Sphingosinicella sp. BN140058: one gene and its partner. The protein of the gene in region 1 interacts with the protein of each later gene in a pairwise test. Links are inferred from orthologs where the notes say so. Each region holds a gene or a part of one and is shown in the gene's direction. Other genes may lie near its edges.

Evidence for each region. The genes of interacting proteins can lie anywhere in the genome.
Region 2: the proteins of ETR14_RS05290 (region 1) and dnaE interact in binary tests that used the Escherichia coli proteins (3 or more experiments, as listed by UniProt). The link is inferred for Sphingosinicella sp. BN140058 from one-to-one orthologs.

The regions. Positions count from the first base shown.
Region 1 is NZ_CP035501.1:1,173,796-1,181,450, reverse strand. What follows is about bases 2,409-5,367. They hold ETR14_RS05290 (aminotransferase), read left to right. Parts: upstream 2,409-3,290; coding sequence 3,291-4,445; downstream 4,446-5,367. Other genes in these bases: ETR14_RS05285 (multicopper oxidase family protein), read left to right, coding at 4,571-5,367; ETR14_RS05295 (DUF72 domain-containing protein), read left to right, coding at 2,474-3,265. Also shown: ETR14_RS05310 (cupin domain-containing protein), read right to left, coding at 1-296; ETR14_RS05305 (alpha/beta fold hydrolase), read left to right, coding at 420-1,406; ETR14_RS05300 (alpha/beta hydrolase), read right to left, coding at 1,370-2,338; more of ETR14_RS05285, read left to right, coding at 5,368-6,580; ETR14_RS05280 (hypothetical protein), read right to left, coding at 6,615-7,190; ETR14_RS05275 (transcriptional regulator), read left to right, coding at 7,336-7,655. UniProt on the Escherichia coli protein: Shows aminotransferase activity with methionine and histidine as substrates, and to a lesser extent also with phenylalanine.
Region 2 is NZ_CP035501.1:4,477,446-4,483,822, forward strand. The notes cover bases 1-4,029. They hold dnaE (DNA polymerase III subunit alpha), read left to right. Parts: upstream 1-355; coding sequence 356-3,829; downstream 3,830-4,029. Other genes in these bases: ETR14_RS20175 (lysozyme inhibitor LprI family protein), read left to right, coding at 1-284; ETR14_RS20185 (long-chain fatty acid--CoA ligase), read left to right, coding at 3,862-4,029. In the rest of the region: more of ETR14_RS20185, read left to right, coding at 4,030-5,463; ETR14_RS20190 (hypothetical protein), read left to right, coding at 5,480-5,719; ETR14_RS20195 (PA0069 family radical SAM protein), read right to left, coding at 5,716-6,377. UniProt on the Escherichia coli protein: DNA polymerase III is a complex, multichain enzyme responsible for most of the replicative synthesis in bacteria. This DNA polymerase also exhibits 3' to 5' exonuclease activity. The alpha chain is the DNA polymerase catalytic subunit.

The DNA.
Region 1 (7,655 bases):
TAGGCGGTCATCCCCGGGATCAGCCGCGCCTTGACCCCGTCCGATTCGACCTCGCCCTCGCCGGAGAGGACGTAATAGACTTCGTCATGCGCGATCGGGTGGAGCCCGATCGCGGCGCCCTTGTGAAGGACGCGCTTCCTGAACTCCATCTTGCGCGCCGGTGCGGCGTCGCTGATCCGGTAGGCCGTGCTCATCCCGATCGCGCCGTGCGGCGGCGCTTCCTCGCGCACGACCTTGCGTTCGTCGATCACCACCATCGGCGGCGCTGCCGCCAGCGCGAGTGCCAGGATCAGCATGCGTCTCTCCTCGATTGGTCACCAAATTAGCCTCGACGGTAACCGTTGTCATAAGGATGTGCGACCGTCTAGGCGGCGGCGCGTTGGACGGCTGCCGAACATCATGACCGAAGGAAGATCGCCTTGAAACGAGTTCCGCTCCTGATCGCCGCCGCCCTCGCGGCCAGCCCGGCAGCGGCCGAGACGCTCGGGGCCAATCTCGAGCATTTCGATTATCCCTATCCGGTACGCTGGTTCGACACGGAATCGCAGGGCGGCGCGGTGCGCATGGCCTATTTGGACGTCGCGCCGACCGCCGCGGCGAACGGGCGCACCATCGTGCTTCTCCACGGCAAGAATTTCTGTGCCGCGACCTGGGGAGAGACGGCCCGCGCGCTGGCCGCCACCGGCTACCGGGTGATCGTTCCCGATCAGATCGGCTTCTGCAAATCCTCGAAGCCCGCCGGCTACCAATATAGCTTCCACAGCCTCGCCGAGCTGACCAGGCGACTGCTCGATCGCGCCGGGGCCGGCGCCGTCACCCTGATCGGGCATTCGACCGGCGGCATGCTGGCGGTGCGCTTCGCCCTGCTGCACCCGGACCGTGTGTCGCAGCTGGTGCTGGTCAATCCGCTGGGGCTCAACGATACGCTCGCCGAAGGCGTGCCTTATGCCGATCTCGGTACGCTGCGTGCGGAAGAGGCGAAGACCGACGCCAGATCGATCAAGGCCTATCAGCTGCGCAATTATTACCATGGCGAATGGCGGCCGGCCTATGATCGCTGGGTGGCGATGCTCGCCGGCCAATATGCGAGCCCGAACGGCGACATCGTCCGCGAGGCACAGGCGCGGCTGTCCGACATGATCCAGACCCAACCGGTGGCGGCGGAGCTGCCGCGGCTGACGATGCCGACGGCGCTGATCATCGGCCAGCGCGACCTCACCGCCTTTCGCGGCGGCACCGCACCGGATCCGGCACAGGTCCGCACTGTACCGCAGGCGGCGGAGGATGCGGTGAAGCACATCCCCGGCGCCCGCCTCGTCCGTCTGGACGGGCTCGGACACTCACCGCAGGTTGAGGACCCTGCGCGCTTTCAGCGCGCTCTGGCCGAGGTGCTTGCGCCCAGATAGCCCCTGCGTGCCGCCCAGGCCAGGAACAGGTCGGGCCAGGCGGCGGCGGGAAGGTCCTTGGTCTGGCGGATGCCGAAGCCGTGCCCGCCTTCCTCGAAATAATGGGTTTCCACTGGGACCTTGGCGGCCCGAAGCGCAGCCGCGTACAGGAAGCTGTTCTCGATCGGCACGCCGCCATCGTCATAGGCATGGACGAGGAAGGCCGGCGGGGTGTCGGCGCGTACCTGCAGATAGGGCGAGTAAGCGGCGATCTGCTGCGGCGTTGGTGACGCCCCGAGCAGCTCCTTGCGCGAGCCGGCATGGACGTGCGGCTCTGCCATGGCGATCACCGGATAGAGGAGCAGCGAGAAATCGGGTTTGGCGGAGACGGTGTCGAGCCGATCCACGGGCTGATAGACCTGGTAATGCGCGCCCGTGGACAGCCAGGCGGCGAGGTGACCGCCGGCGGAGGCGCCGAGCACGCCCACCCGCTTCGGATCGATGCCGAATTCGGCGGCGCGGCCGCGGATGATGCGGAGCGCGCGCTGCGCATCCTGCAGCGGCGCGTCGTGGCCGGCGGTCCAGCCATCGGCGGGCAGGCGGTAGAGCAGCACGAAACAGGTGATGCCCGCCTTGCTGAACGGCAGCGCGATCTCGGTTCCTTCCTTGTCGAGCACCGAATAGCGATAGCCGCCGCCGGGGATCAGCAGCATCGCAGCGCCGTTCGGCTTGGCGGGCCGATAGACCATCATCCGCGGGTCGCGGGTGTAGGCGGCGAAGCGATCGTGATAATCGGGGGAGGTGCTGCGCTCGGTCACCTCCGGAGTGACGGTCACGCGGTCTTCACCCGGCGCGCCGTTCGGCCACAAGTGGATCGTCTCGCCCGGATCGGGCGGGCGGCGATCGCTGCCCCCCTGCGCACGGGCGGTTCCTGCCGCTGCCAATCCCGCCATTCCCAATGCCATTGCGCCTCGCCGGTCGATCTTCATGCCGAACCCTTTTCCCGTGTTCCCCTGCGCTGTGGCGTCGCCGTGCGTTACGATCAAGCGCGGGTTGAGCGATGCCGGCCGGCGGGGTAGCAAGGCAGGATGAGCGCAGGCACGATCCGGGTGGGCATAGGCGGTTGGGACTACGAGCCCTGGCGCGAGACCTTCTATCCCCCCAAACTCGCCAAGACGAAGCAGCTCGAATATGCGGCGCAGCACGTCACCGCGATCGAGATCAACGCCACCTATTACAAGTTGCAGTCGCCGGCGTCGTACGAGAAGTGGGCCAAGGCGGTGCCCGACGGCTTCAAGTTCGCGCTGAAGGGCTCGCGTTATTGCAGCAATCGCCGCGTGCTCGGCGAGAGCGGCGAGGGCATCGAGCGCTTCTGCAATCAGGGCTTCACCGAATTGGGCGACAAGCTCGGTCCGATCGTCTGGCAGCTGATGGCGACCAAGAAATTCGATCCGGACGATTTCCGTGCCTTTCTCGATCTGCTGCCGCGCAAGGTCGCCGGCGTTACCTTGCAGCACGCCGTGGAGCCGCGCCACGAGAGCTTCCGCGATCCCGCCTTCGTCGCGATGATGCGGGAGGCCGGAGTCGCGATCGTGTTCGGGGACGGCGAGGAATTCCCCTGCGTTCCCGATCTCAGCGGCGACCTCGTCTACGCCCGCCTGCTCGGCGCCCGCAGCGACGAACCGCAGGGTTATGCGCCGGCGGAGCTCGATCGCTGGGCCGAGGTGGCGCGGGGCTGGGCCGGCGGCACCTGTCCGCCCGATTATCCCTACAGCGCCAAGGAGCCGGCGGCAGGGCCGCGCGATGTCTACGTGTTCATGATCAACGGCGCCAAGGAGCGTGCGCCCGCCGCCGCGATGGCGCTGCTCGAGCGGCTCTGACGCGGCCGCCAGGCCGGGGAACCTGATGAATCCGCTGTTCGCCAACACGCCGACCTCGATCTTCGCCGCGATGTCGACGCTCGCCGTCGAACACGGCGCGGTCAATCTCGGCCAGGGCTTTCCCGATTTCGGCTGGCCGGACGATGTCGTCGGCCGCGCCGCCGACGCGCTGTTGCACGAGTCCAATCAATATGCGCCGATGCTCGGCCTGCCGATGCTGCGCGAAGCGGTTGCGACGCACTATCGCGCCCATCAGCGGCTGGAGATTGCGCCAGCCGACGTCACCGTGACCTCCGGTGCGACCGAGGCGCTGGCGGCGGCGATCCTAGCCTTGGTGGAGCCGGGCGACGAGGTTTTGCTCTTCCAGCCGCTCTACGATGCCTATCTGCCGATGGTGCTGCGCGCCGGCGGGGTTCCCCGCTTCATCCGTCTGGCACCGCCCGATTGGCGGATCACGGAAGCGGCGCTGGCGGCTGCCTTCACGCCGCGCACCCGCCTGGTCATCTTCAACAACCCTCACAATCCGAGTGCGCGGGTGTTCGACGAGACCGAACTCGGCCTGCTTGCCGCAGCCTGCGTGCGCCACGATGCGGTCGCGCTGACGGACGAGGTGTGGGAACATGTCGTCTTCGACGGCCGCACACTGCGGCCACTGGCGTCGCTGCCGGGCATGGCGGAGCGCACGGTGAAGGTCGGTTCCGCGGGCAAGATCTTTTCGCTGACCGGCTGGAAGGTCGGCTGGATCGTGGCACCGCCCGATCTCGCCGTGCCGATCTCCAAGGCGCACCAGTTCCTTGCCTATGCGACGCCGCCCAATCTCCAGGCGGCGGTTGGCTACGGCCTTGGCAAGGACATGACGACCTTCGAGACGATGCGCCGGACCTTCGCCGCGTCGCGTGACGACCTCGTCGCCCGATTGACCGCCGGCGGCTTCAGCCTGCTTCCGGCGGAGGGCACCTACTTCGTCTGCGTCGACCTGCCCGCCTCCGGCATCGCGCTCGACGATGCGAGCTTCTGCGATCGGATCGTCCGCGACTTCCGGGTCGCGGCGATCCCGCTGTCGCCTTTCTACGCCGAGGATCCGGTGACCAGCATCATCCGTTTGTGCTTCGCCAAGAAGCCGGAGACGATCGCCGCAGGCGCCGACGCCCTGATCGCGGCCCGCGCCGCGCTCGCCTGATCTCTTCGGCTCTGCGGCCGACGATCTGCTCTGTTTCGGACCAATCCCCTTATTCTTGGCAGGCGCCTTCGTCGTCTATCTTGCCCCGGCCCGGCTGCCGATCGCCGCCAGGGCAGGGGGGAATCATGGTCAAGCAACGCGCATGTCTCTGGCTTGCAGGCGCCGCCGCCTGCGCTTTTGCCTGGGGGGCGCCGGCCGCGGCGCAGGACGACGATCGCCTCGTCGTCAATCCGCCTGAGCTCGGTGCCGCGCCGGACGCGCCGTCCAAATTGCTGTTGTCGCAGCCCGGCCTCGCCGGCGGCAAGGAGCGGCTGCTCAACCTCGACATCGTCTACCGCGACGGCGAGATCTTCAACCCGGCGACCGGGGCATGGGACAAGGTACATCTGCGCGCCTACGCCGATCCGACCGATCCGCCGCCGCCGCCTCGCGCAGCGTTCGTGTCGCCGATGATCGTCGCCGCGCCGGGGGAAACGGTACGGATCGCGCTCAACAACCGATTGCCGGCCGATGCGAGCTGCGCCACCGGCGACCACCACATCAACATTCCGCACTGCTTCAACGGCACCAATCTGCACAGCCACGGCCTGTGGGTGAACCCGTCCGGCAACGGCGACAACGTGCTGCTGTCGATCAACCCCGGCGTCAAATTCCAATATGAATACAACATCCCGGCCGATCATCCGGCGGGCACCTTCTGGTACCATACCCATCGCCACGGCTCGACCGCGCTGCAGGTGTCGAGCGGCATGGCCGGCGCGCTGATCATTCGCGGCGACCGGCCCCCGACATCACAGGCGAACGGCGACCTTGATACGCTGCTCAGGGACATGAAGGAGCAGGTCCTCGTCTTTCAGCAGATCCAATATTATTGCCTGAATGATCCAGCCCAGCGCGACACCAAGGCCAACGAGACCTATGATTGCCCTGCCGGACAGGCTGGACGGATCGAGAGCTATGCGCCCTTCGGGCCGGGCAGCTGGGCCGCATCCGGCCGTTTCACCAGCATCAACGGCGAAGTGCTGCCGACCATCGCCGCCGCGCAGGGCGAGATCCAGCGCTGGCGGATGATCCATGGCGGCGTCCGCGACACCATCGCCCTGCAATTCCGTGCCCTGAAACCCGGCGTGGCTCGGCCGGACCGTCTCGCCGCGCCGCAGATGGACGCCTGGGTGAAGCAGAACTGCACCGGCGCGCCGGTGCCCTACCAACTGGTCGCGGCCGACGGGTTGACCATGGCGGCGGCGCAGGAGACCAGACTCGCGACGTTCCAGCCCGGCTATCGCTTCGACGCGCTCGTTACGCTGCCGGAGTCCCGCGACTATTGCGCGTTGGACATCGAGACTCCCGAAGCCGGCAGCGTCGGCAATGACGACGTGCCGCAGCGTCTGCTCGGCATCGTCTCGGTCCGCCCCGGCACGGCCACCGGCGGTGACATCCGGGGTTACGTGCAGAAGGCGCTGATCGACCGCGCGCGGCGCCTGATGCCCCCCGACGTGCGGGACGGCGTCATCGCCGATCTCGCCGCCGACCTACGCTTTTCGCGGTTCGTCCCGCACCCCGATGTCGGCGACAAGGAGGTGACGGGCTACCAGAACCTCACCTTCAACATCGACGTCAGCACCCAGAGCACGATGTTCGAGGTCGGCAGCCAGGATTATGAGCCGCGTCCCTACGATCCGAACCGGGTCGACCGCCAGCTCAACCTGGGCGCGGTCGAGCAATGGTCGCTGCAATCGCAATTCGTCAGCCACCCCTTCCACATTCACGTCAATCCGTTCCAGATCGTCTCGATCCTCGATCCCAACGGCAAGGACGTGAGCGTGCCCGGCGCAGTCGACGACATCGGCGGCAAGCCGGCCGACCCGCAATATCCGGGGCTGAAAGGTGTCTGGAAGGACACGCTCATGATCAAGAGCCTGCTGCCCGGCTCCAGCGTCGGCAAGGCAGGCGGCGTCTACACGATCACCGTGCGCACCCGCTATCAGCGCTACATCGGCGAATTCGTGCTCCACTGTCACATCCTCGATCACGAGGATCAGGGCATGATGCAGAACGTCGCGATCGTGCTGCCCGCGGGCGAGGTCGGCGCGCCCGGCAACCAGCTGCAGGACCAGGGACCGGGCCATCATTAGGGTCCGGTCCCTGGGCGACCGGACCTGGCGGGCGTCACGCGCGACCGCCTCGATCCTCGTCGCCGGAGCTCCGCCGCGATGCCGCGGCCCGAAACAAGCCGGCCGAGATCAGCCAGAGTGCGGCCAGCCCTGCGCTGATAAGCGCGCCATGGCGGTCAGCGGGTAGACCGCCGAGCGCGATTGCAAGATGCGCTGCGGCTGCGGCGAGCATCGTCCGGGCCATTCCAGCCGCCCGCATCCGGCTCGCGATCGTGCCGAGGAGAGCGATGGCGATCGGCGCCAGGAACAGAAGGTTGTAGCGATTGTCCTCATCGCCGATCATGCCGACCGCGGCATTGGCCCACAGGATCAAGAAGGCTGCGGCAAGCGCCATCCCAGCCGCAGCCCGGTAGACGAGATCGCGCGATCGCCACACCGCCAGTTCGAGGATCAGGCCGGTGCCGCCTAGAAGCAGGCCCGCCAACAAGAAGTCGCCGGTCGTCCAGTTCACCTCCGCGCTGAACCGCATCGCCAGCATCGGCAGGATCAGGAGCAACCCTGCAAGGCTCCAGGCGGCCAGCCGCCAGGGATTCACGCGCCGCGTAGCGGCCAGATCGAATTCGCTCGTCATCCTCTGTCTCCATGCTTGTCGATCGTCCCGATGGACGCCGGACCGGGTGATCGGCATGAGCAAGTGGTGAGCTTTCGCTGAAATCGACATGTGCAGGGTGCGGCGTGGCGACAGCGGCTTCCGGCGCATGCTAGCCAGACCGGCCATGGCCCCGAACAGCTTCCAATTCGATCGCTTCCTCCTCGATCCCGGTAATCGCCGGCTCTTGCAGGAAGGCGTGCCGGTCGAACTCAACGCGCGCTATCTCGACGCGTTGATCCTGCTCGTCGGCGAGGCGGGTAAACTTATTTCGAAAGACCGCTTCCTCGATCAGGTCTGGCGCGGGGTGCCGGTGACCGACGAGGCGCTCACCCAATGCATTCGTACGCTGCGGCGGCAGCTCGGCGACGACGCGATCCGGCCGCGGTTCATCGAGACCGTGCCGAAGCATGGCTATCGCTTCATCGCTGAGGTCGCGACCGTCGA
Region 2 (6,377 bases), 3.3 Mb from region 1 along the record:
CCGCCGGACAGCCGGTCGCCAAGCCGAGTTTCAACTGCCGTCATGCAGGAACACGGACGGAGCGGATGATCTGCGCGTCGCCCACTCTGGCCGGCCGCGACCGGCAGATGGCCTCGGTCTATTATGAAGCGATGGCGAACAGCGATGCGGCGACTCAGCGTCATCTGCGAAGGAGCCGCGATGCCTTCTTGGCCCGCCGTGAACGATGCGGCTCGGCGGCGTGCGTCGACGGCGTCTATGCCGCGCGGATTTCCGAGATCAGGAGCGTTCGGGAAGGCCGCTGAAGTCGCGGATTTCCTGTGGAAAAGATCCCGTTTCACTTTCCAATCGGGACGCGGCTGCCCATAACGAATCCATGTCCGCGCCCTACGTTCCGCTCCGAATCTTCTCCTGCTACACGATGCTGGAAGGCGCGATCGAGCCGAAGGCGATCGCCAAGCAGGCGAAAAAGCTCGATCTTCCCGCGGCGGCGCTTACCGACCGGAACGGCCTCTATGCCGCGATGGCCTTTACCGATGCGTGCAAAGGTGAGGGCGTCCAGCCGGTGGTCGGCACGATGCTCGGCCTCGCCCGGCCCGGAACGCCCGACGGCAAACCGCCGATCATCGATTGGCTTGCCCTCTACGCGCAGACCAGCGCCGGCTACGACAATCTCTGCGCGCTGGTCTCGGCCGCGCATCTCGATCGTCCCGTCGAAGAGGAAGCGCATGTCCGCTTCGACTTTCTCGAGGGGCGCACCGAAGGGCTGATTGCGCTGACCGCCGGTGCCGAGGGCGCGCTGGCCCGGCTGATCGCGGAAGGGCAGGATTCACTCGCCGACGACGTGCTCGGTCGGCTGGAGTCGCTGTTTCCCAACCGGCTCTACATCGAGCTCAGCCGCCGCGGCGACGCGGTCGAGGAGAAAGCCGAAGCGCGGCTGATCGACCTCGCTTATGCGCGCAATCTGCCGCTGGTCGCGACCAATCCGGCGCGGTTCGTCGAGCCGCATTTCCACCAAGCGCATGACGCCATGCTCTGCATCGCGCAATCGAGCCAGATCGACCGCGATGATCGCCGCAAATCCTCGCCCGAGGCCTGGATGAAGCCGGCTGCCGAGATGCGCCGTCTGTTCGAGGATCTTCCCGAAGCGATCGAGAATACGGCGGTGGTCGCGCGCCGCTGCGCGGTCGGCGCGCCGAAGCGCAAGCCGATCCTGCCGAGCGTCGCCGGCGATCTCGAAGGCGAGGCGCGGCAGCTGCGCGAGGACGCTTATGCCGGGCTCGAGAAACGGCTCGCCGTCTATCCCGATCTCACCGCCGAGCAGCGCCAGGTCTACCTCGATCGGCTGGAGTTCGAGATCAAGATCATCGTCGGGATGGGCTTCCCCGGCTACTTCCTGATCGTTGCCGACTTCATCAAATGGGCCAAGGACAACGACATTCCGGTCGGCCCGGGGCGCGGCTCGGGCGCCGGGTCCGCCGTCGCCTGGGCGCTCACCATCACCGATCTCGATCCGCTCCGGCTCGGCCTGCTGTTCGAACGCTTCCTCAATCCGGAACGCGTGTCGATGCCCGACTTCGACATCGACTTCTGCGAAACCCGGCGCGGCGAGGTCATACGTTACGTCCAGCAGCGCTACGGCGCTGACAAGGTCGCGCAGATCATCACCTTCGGAAAGCTGAAGGCGCGCGCCGTGCTCAAGGACACCGGCCGCGTGCTGCAGATGTCCTATGGGCAGGTGGATCGCCTGGCCAAGCTGATCCCGAATCATCCCACCGACCCGTGGACGCTCGACCGTGCGCTGAACGGCGTGTCGGAGCTTGCCGCCGAGTATAAGGGCGACGCGCAGGTCCGCCGCCTCTTCGACCTGGCGATGAAGCTCGAAGGCTTGCCGCGGCACAGCTCCACCCACGCCGCCGGCGTGGTGATCGGCGATCGCCGGCTCGATGCTCTGGTGCCGCTCTATCGCGATCCGCGCTCGGACATGCCGGTCACCCAATTCGACATGAAATATGTCGAAGGCGCGGGCCTCGTGAAGTTCGACTTTCTCGGCCTCAAGACGCTGTCGGTGCTGCAGAAGGCGGCACATCTGCTGCGCAAGCGCGGAATCGATGTCGCGTTCGACACGTTGGCGTGGGATGACGAAGAGGTCTACAAGCTGCTTCAGCGCGGCGAGACGGTGGGCGTGTTCCAGCTCGAATCCGAAGGCATGAGGCGCACCCTGGCGGCGGTGAAGCCGACCAATTTCGAGGACATCATCGCGCTCGTCTCGCTCTATCGGCCGGGCCCGATGGACAACATTCCGACCTTCGGCGCCCGCAAGAACGGCCGCGAGCCGATCGAATATCCGCACGCTTTGCTCGAGAACGTGCTGCGCGAGACCTATGGCATCTTCGTCTACCAGGAACAGGTGATGGAAGCCGCCAAGGTCCTCGCCGGCTACAGCCTCGGCGAAGCCGATCTTCTTCGGCGTGCCATGGGCAAGAAGATCAAGGCGGAGATGGACGCGCAGCGCGAACGCTTCGTCACCGGCTGCAAGGCGAACCAGATCGACAAGGCCAAGGCCAACGAATTGTTCGATTTGATCGACAAGTTCGCCGGCTACGGCTTCAACAAGAGCCACGCGGCGGCCTACGCCCTGGTCGCCTATCAGACGGCGTGGCTGAAGGCGCATTATCCGGTCGAATTCTACGCGGCGTCGATGTGCTTCGACATGCACCAGACCGACAAGCTCGCGATCTTCGTCGACGACATGCGCCGGCTCGAGATCGAGTGCCTGCCGCCCTGCGTCAACGCCAGCGAGGCCGAGTTCGATGTCGAGCCGCATGGCGAAGGTCACGCCGTTCGCTATGCGCTTGGCGCGCTCAAGGGCGTCGGCGAAAAGGCTATGGAGCAGCTCGTCGACGAACGGAAGATCAACGGGCGCTTCAAGTCGCTCGATGATTTCGCCGAACGGGTCGATCCGCGCCTGCTCAACCGCCGTCAGATCGAGAGTCTCGCCGCGGGCGGAGCGTTCGACGCGCTGGCACCGAACCGCGCCGCAGTGTTTGCTGCTGCCGAGACGATCCTGGCGCACGCGTCGAGCGCAGCCGAGGCGCGGACCAGCGGGCAGGGCGGGCTGTTCGGCGGCGAGAGCAATGTCGTGCCGATCCGGATGCCGGTCGCCGCCGCATGGTCGATGGCCGAGAGCATGGCGGCGGAAAAGGAAGCGTTCGGCTTCTATTTTTCCGCGCATCCTGTCGATCGCTTCCGCCACCTTGCCGAGGCGCATGGCGCACGCAGCTTCGGCGCCTATTGCGCGATGCCGGCGCCGCCGGACGGCGGCCGCTCCAACGGCGTGATGGCGGGCATGGTCGAAGATGCGCGCTGGCGGACGTCGGCACGCGGCCGCCGCTATCTGATGGCGACGATGTCGGATGCGTCGGGGCAGTTCGTCGCGACCTGCTTCGAAGACGATGTCGCAGAACGGCTGGAGGAAGCGGCCAAGTCCGGCGCCTGCGCGCTGCTCACCGTCGAGCTCGATCGCCGCCCCGGCGACGAGACCCCGCGTGTGACGATCAAGCAGATCCAGCTGTTCGAAACCCTGTCGAAGCGCGCTCGTCTGCAGCTCGAAGTCGAGGTTGCCGACGAAGCGGCGCTGCGCCGCCTTGCCGAGGCATTGGCAAGCGAGCGCGGCGGCGTCGGCGATCTTCGCCTGCGCGCCAGGTTCGATGGTGGTCAGGCCGAGGTGCTGCTCGGCCGCGACTTCAAGCTGGACGCCGATCTCGCGGCGCGCATCGAGCGTCTGCCGGGCATCGTCGCCGTCAATCTCTCGGCCGCCCCCGCGCCGCGGCTTGCGCTGGTCTCCTGAGGGCATACACTCCCCCGCAAACGGGAGAGTTTATGCTTGGTGGAATGCAGGATTGGCCGCTCCGCATCATGCGGATCCTCGATCACGCGGCGCGCGAGCACGGCACGCGTGAACTCGTTTCCCTCTATGCCGACGGGACGGTGACGCGCACCGATTGGGCGGGAATCCAGCGCGACAGCCGCAAGCTCGCGGCGGCGCTCGAGCGGCTCGGCGTCCGTCCGGGCGATCGCGTCGCAACGCTGGCGATGAACCACAGCCGGCACGTCGTCGCCTGGTACGGGACGATCGGCATGGGCGGGATCATCCACACCATCAACCCGCGCCTGTTCGACGATCAGCTCGCCTACATCGCCAACCATGCCGAGGACAGGATCCTGTTCTACGATCGCGCCTTCGCGCCCCTGGTCGAGCGGCTGAAGCCGCGCTGGACGACGATCGAGAAATTCATCTGCTTCGACCCCGCACCGGGCGAGCCCGGGTTCGAGAATCTGATCGACGAAGAAGCCGGCGATTATCAGTGGCGCGAGGGCGACGAGCGCGAACCGGCGATGCTCTGCTACACCAGCGGCACCACCGGCGATCCCAAGGGCGTATTGTACGAGCATCGCTCGACCGTGTTGCAGGCGATGACGTTGACCTCGGGCGATCTGTTCGAGCTGACCGCCCGGGCCGTGGTGCTGCCGGTCGTGCCGATGTTCCACGCGGCCGCCTGGGGCCTGCCGTTCGCGACCGCGATTGCCGGCGGCAAGATGGTCTTTTCGGCCGACTATAATCCGAGTGTGATGTGCGATCTGATGCGGGCCGAGAAGGTCAGCCACACTGCCGGCGTGCCGACCGTCTGGCTCGCGCTGATCGCCCATGTCGAGGCGACCGACGGCGATCTGGCAAGCCTGCGCGTCGTCCACATCGGCGGCGCCGCGGCGCCGCGATCGATGATCGAGTGGTTCCGCGATCGCGGCATCCGGGTTGGTCATGCGTGGGGGATGACCGAGATGTCGCCGCTCGGCACCTGCGGGGCGCCGCTCGGCAATTGGGACGAACTCGATGACGGCGCCCAGCTCGATTATCTGTGTCGGCAAGGACGGGTGCCGTTCGGGGTGGAACTGCGCACCGTCGACGACGCGGGCGCGGTTCTGCCGCGCGACGGCAAGGCCTCCGGCCGGCTGCAGGCGCGAGGACCCTGGGTGCTCCGCCAGTATTTCCAGGACGAGCGCGGTCCGGTGATCGATGCAGAGGGCTGGTTCGACACCGGCGACGTCGCCATTCTGCATGCCGACGGCGTGATGCAGATCACCGATCGTTCGAAGGACGTGATCAAGTCCGGCGGCGAATGGATCAGCTCGATCGAGCTCGAAAATGCGGCCGTCGGCTGTCCCGGAGTGGCCGAGGCCGCCGCCGTCGCCGTCGCGCATCCGAAATGGGACGAGCGGCCGCTGCTGCTGGTCGTCCGCAAGCCCGGGGCGCAGATCGGCGCGGAGGAGATCCTGGCCCACCTTGCCGATCATGTCGCCAAATGGTGGCTTCCCGACGAAATCGTCTTCGTCGACAGCCTTCCGCACACCGCGACCGGCAAATTGTTGAAAACGGCACTGCGCGAACAGTATCGCGATTACCGCCTGCGCACTGCGGCGTGAGGGGACGGACCAGCCTGTGAAGAGCGTACAACAGCAATTGTTCGAACTGGCCGAAGCCGGGCTTGGCGAGGGCCGGCCGCTCTGGGTCAGCATCGATCACGTTCCCGGCGAATGGCATCGGGTGACGAGCATCGCCCGCAGCCGAGGCGGCAGTTTCATCCAGATGCGCGCTGCGGCGGATGGCGACCTGATCGTTTGCCGGTTCAAGGATCTCGCTGCGGTTCGTTTCGACGAGGAGCAGCGCGCGAGCGCCTAGAGAAGCCGCAACTGGGCACCTTGCGGCGGCACGAACAGATCCGTGCGAAGGCTCGCTTTCTCGCGGGTAAGTCCGTGCTTGGTCATGGCGATCTTGAAGCGGGTCGCGATCAGGTCGGCCCAGGGGCCGGAGCCCCGCATCCGGGTGAAGAAATCGGGATCGTTGTCGCGGCCGCCGCGCAACTCCCGGATGATGTTCATCACCTTGCCGGCGCGGTCGCCGAAATGTTCGTCCAGCCACGCCCGGAACAAGGGCGCGACCTCGTGCGGCAGCCGGACCGGGAGGTAGAAGACTCCCACGGCGCCGGCCTCTGCTGCAGCCTCGACGATCTGTTCGACTTCATGATCGGTGATGCCGGGAATGACCGGCGCGATCGCGACATGGGCGGGAATGCCCGCCTCGGTCAGCATCCGCACCGCCGCCAGACGCTTGCGTGCGGCCGGCGCGCGCGGTTCGAGCGTGCGGGAGATAGCGGGCGTCAGCGATGTGACCGAGATTGCGACGGAGGCGAGCCCATCCGCCGCCATCGGTGCGAGGATGTCGATATCTCTCGTCACCCGATCCGACTTGGTGGTGATCGTCAGCGGATGCCTGGTCTCGGCGAGGACCTGTAGCACGCTGCGGGTGATCTTCCAGCGCGCCTCGATCGGCTGGTAGG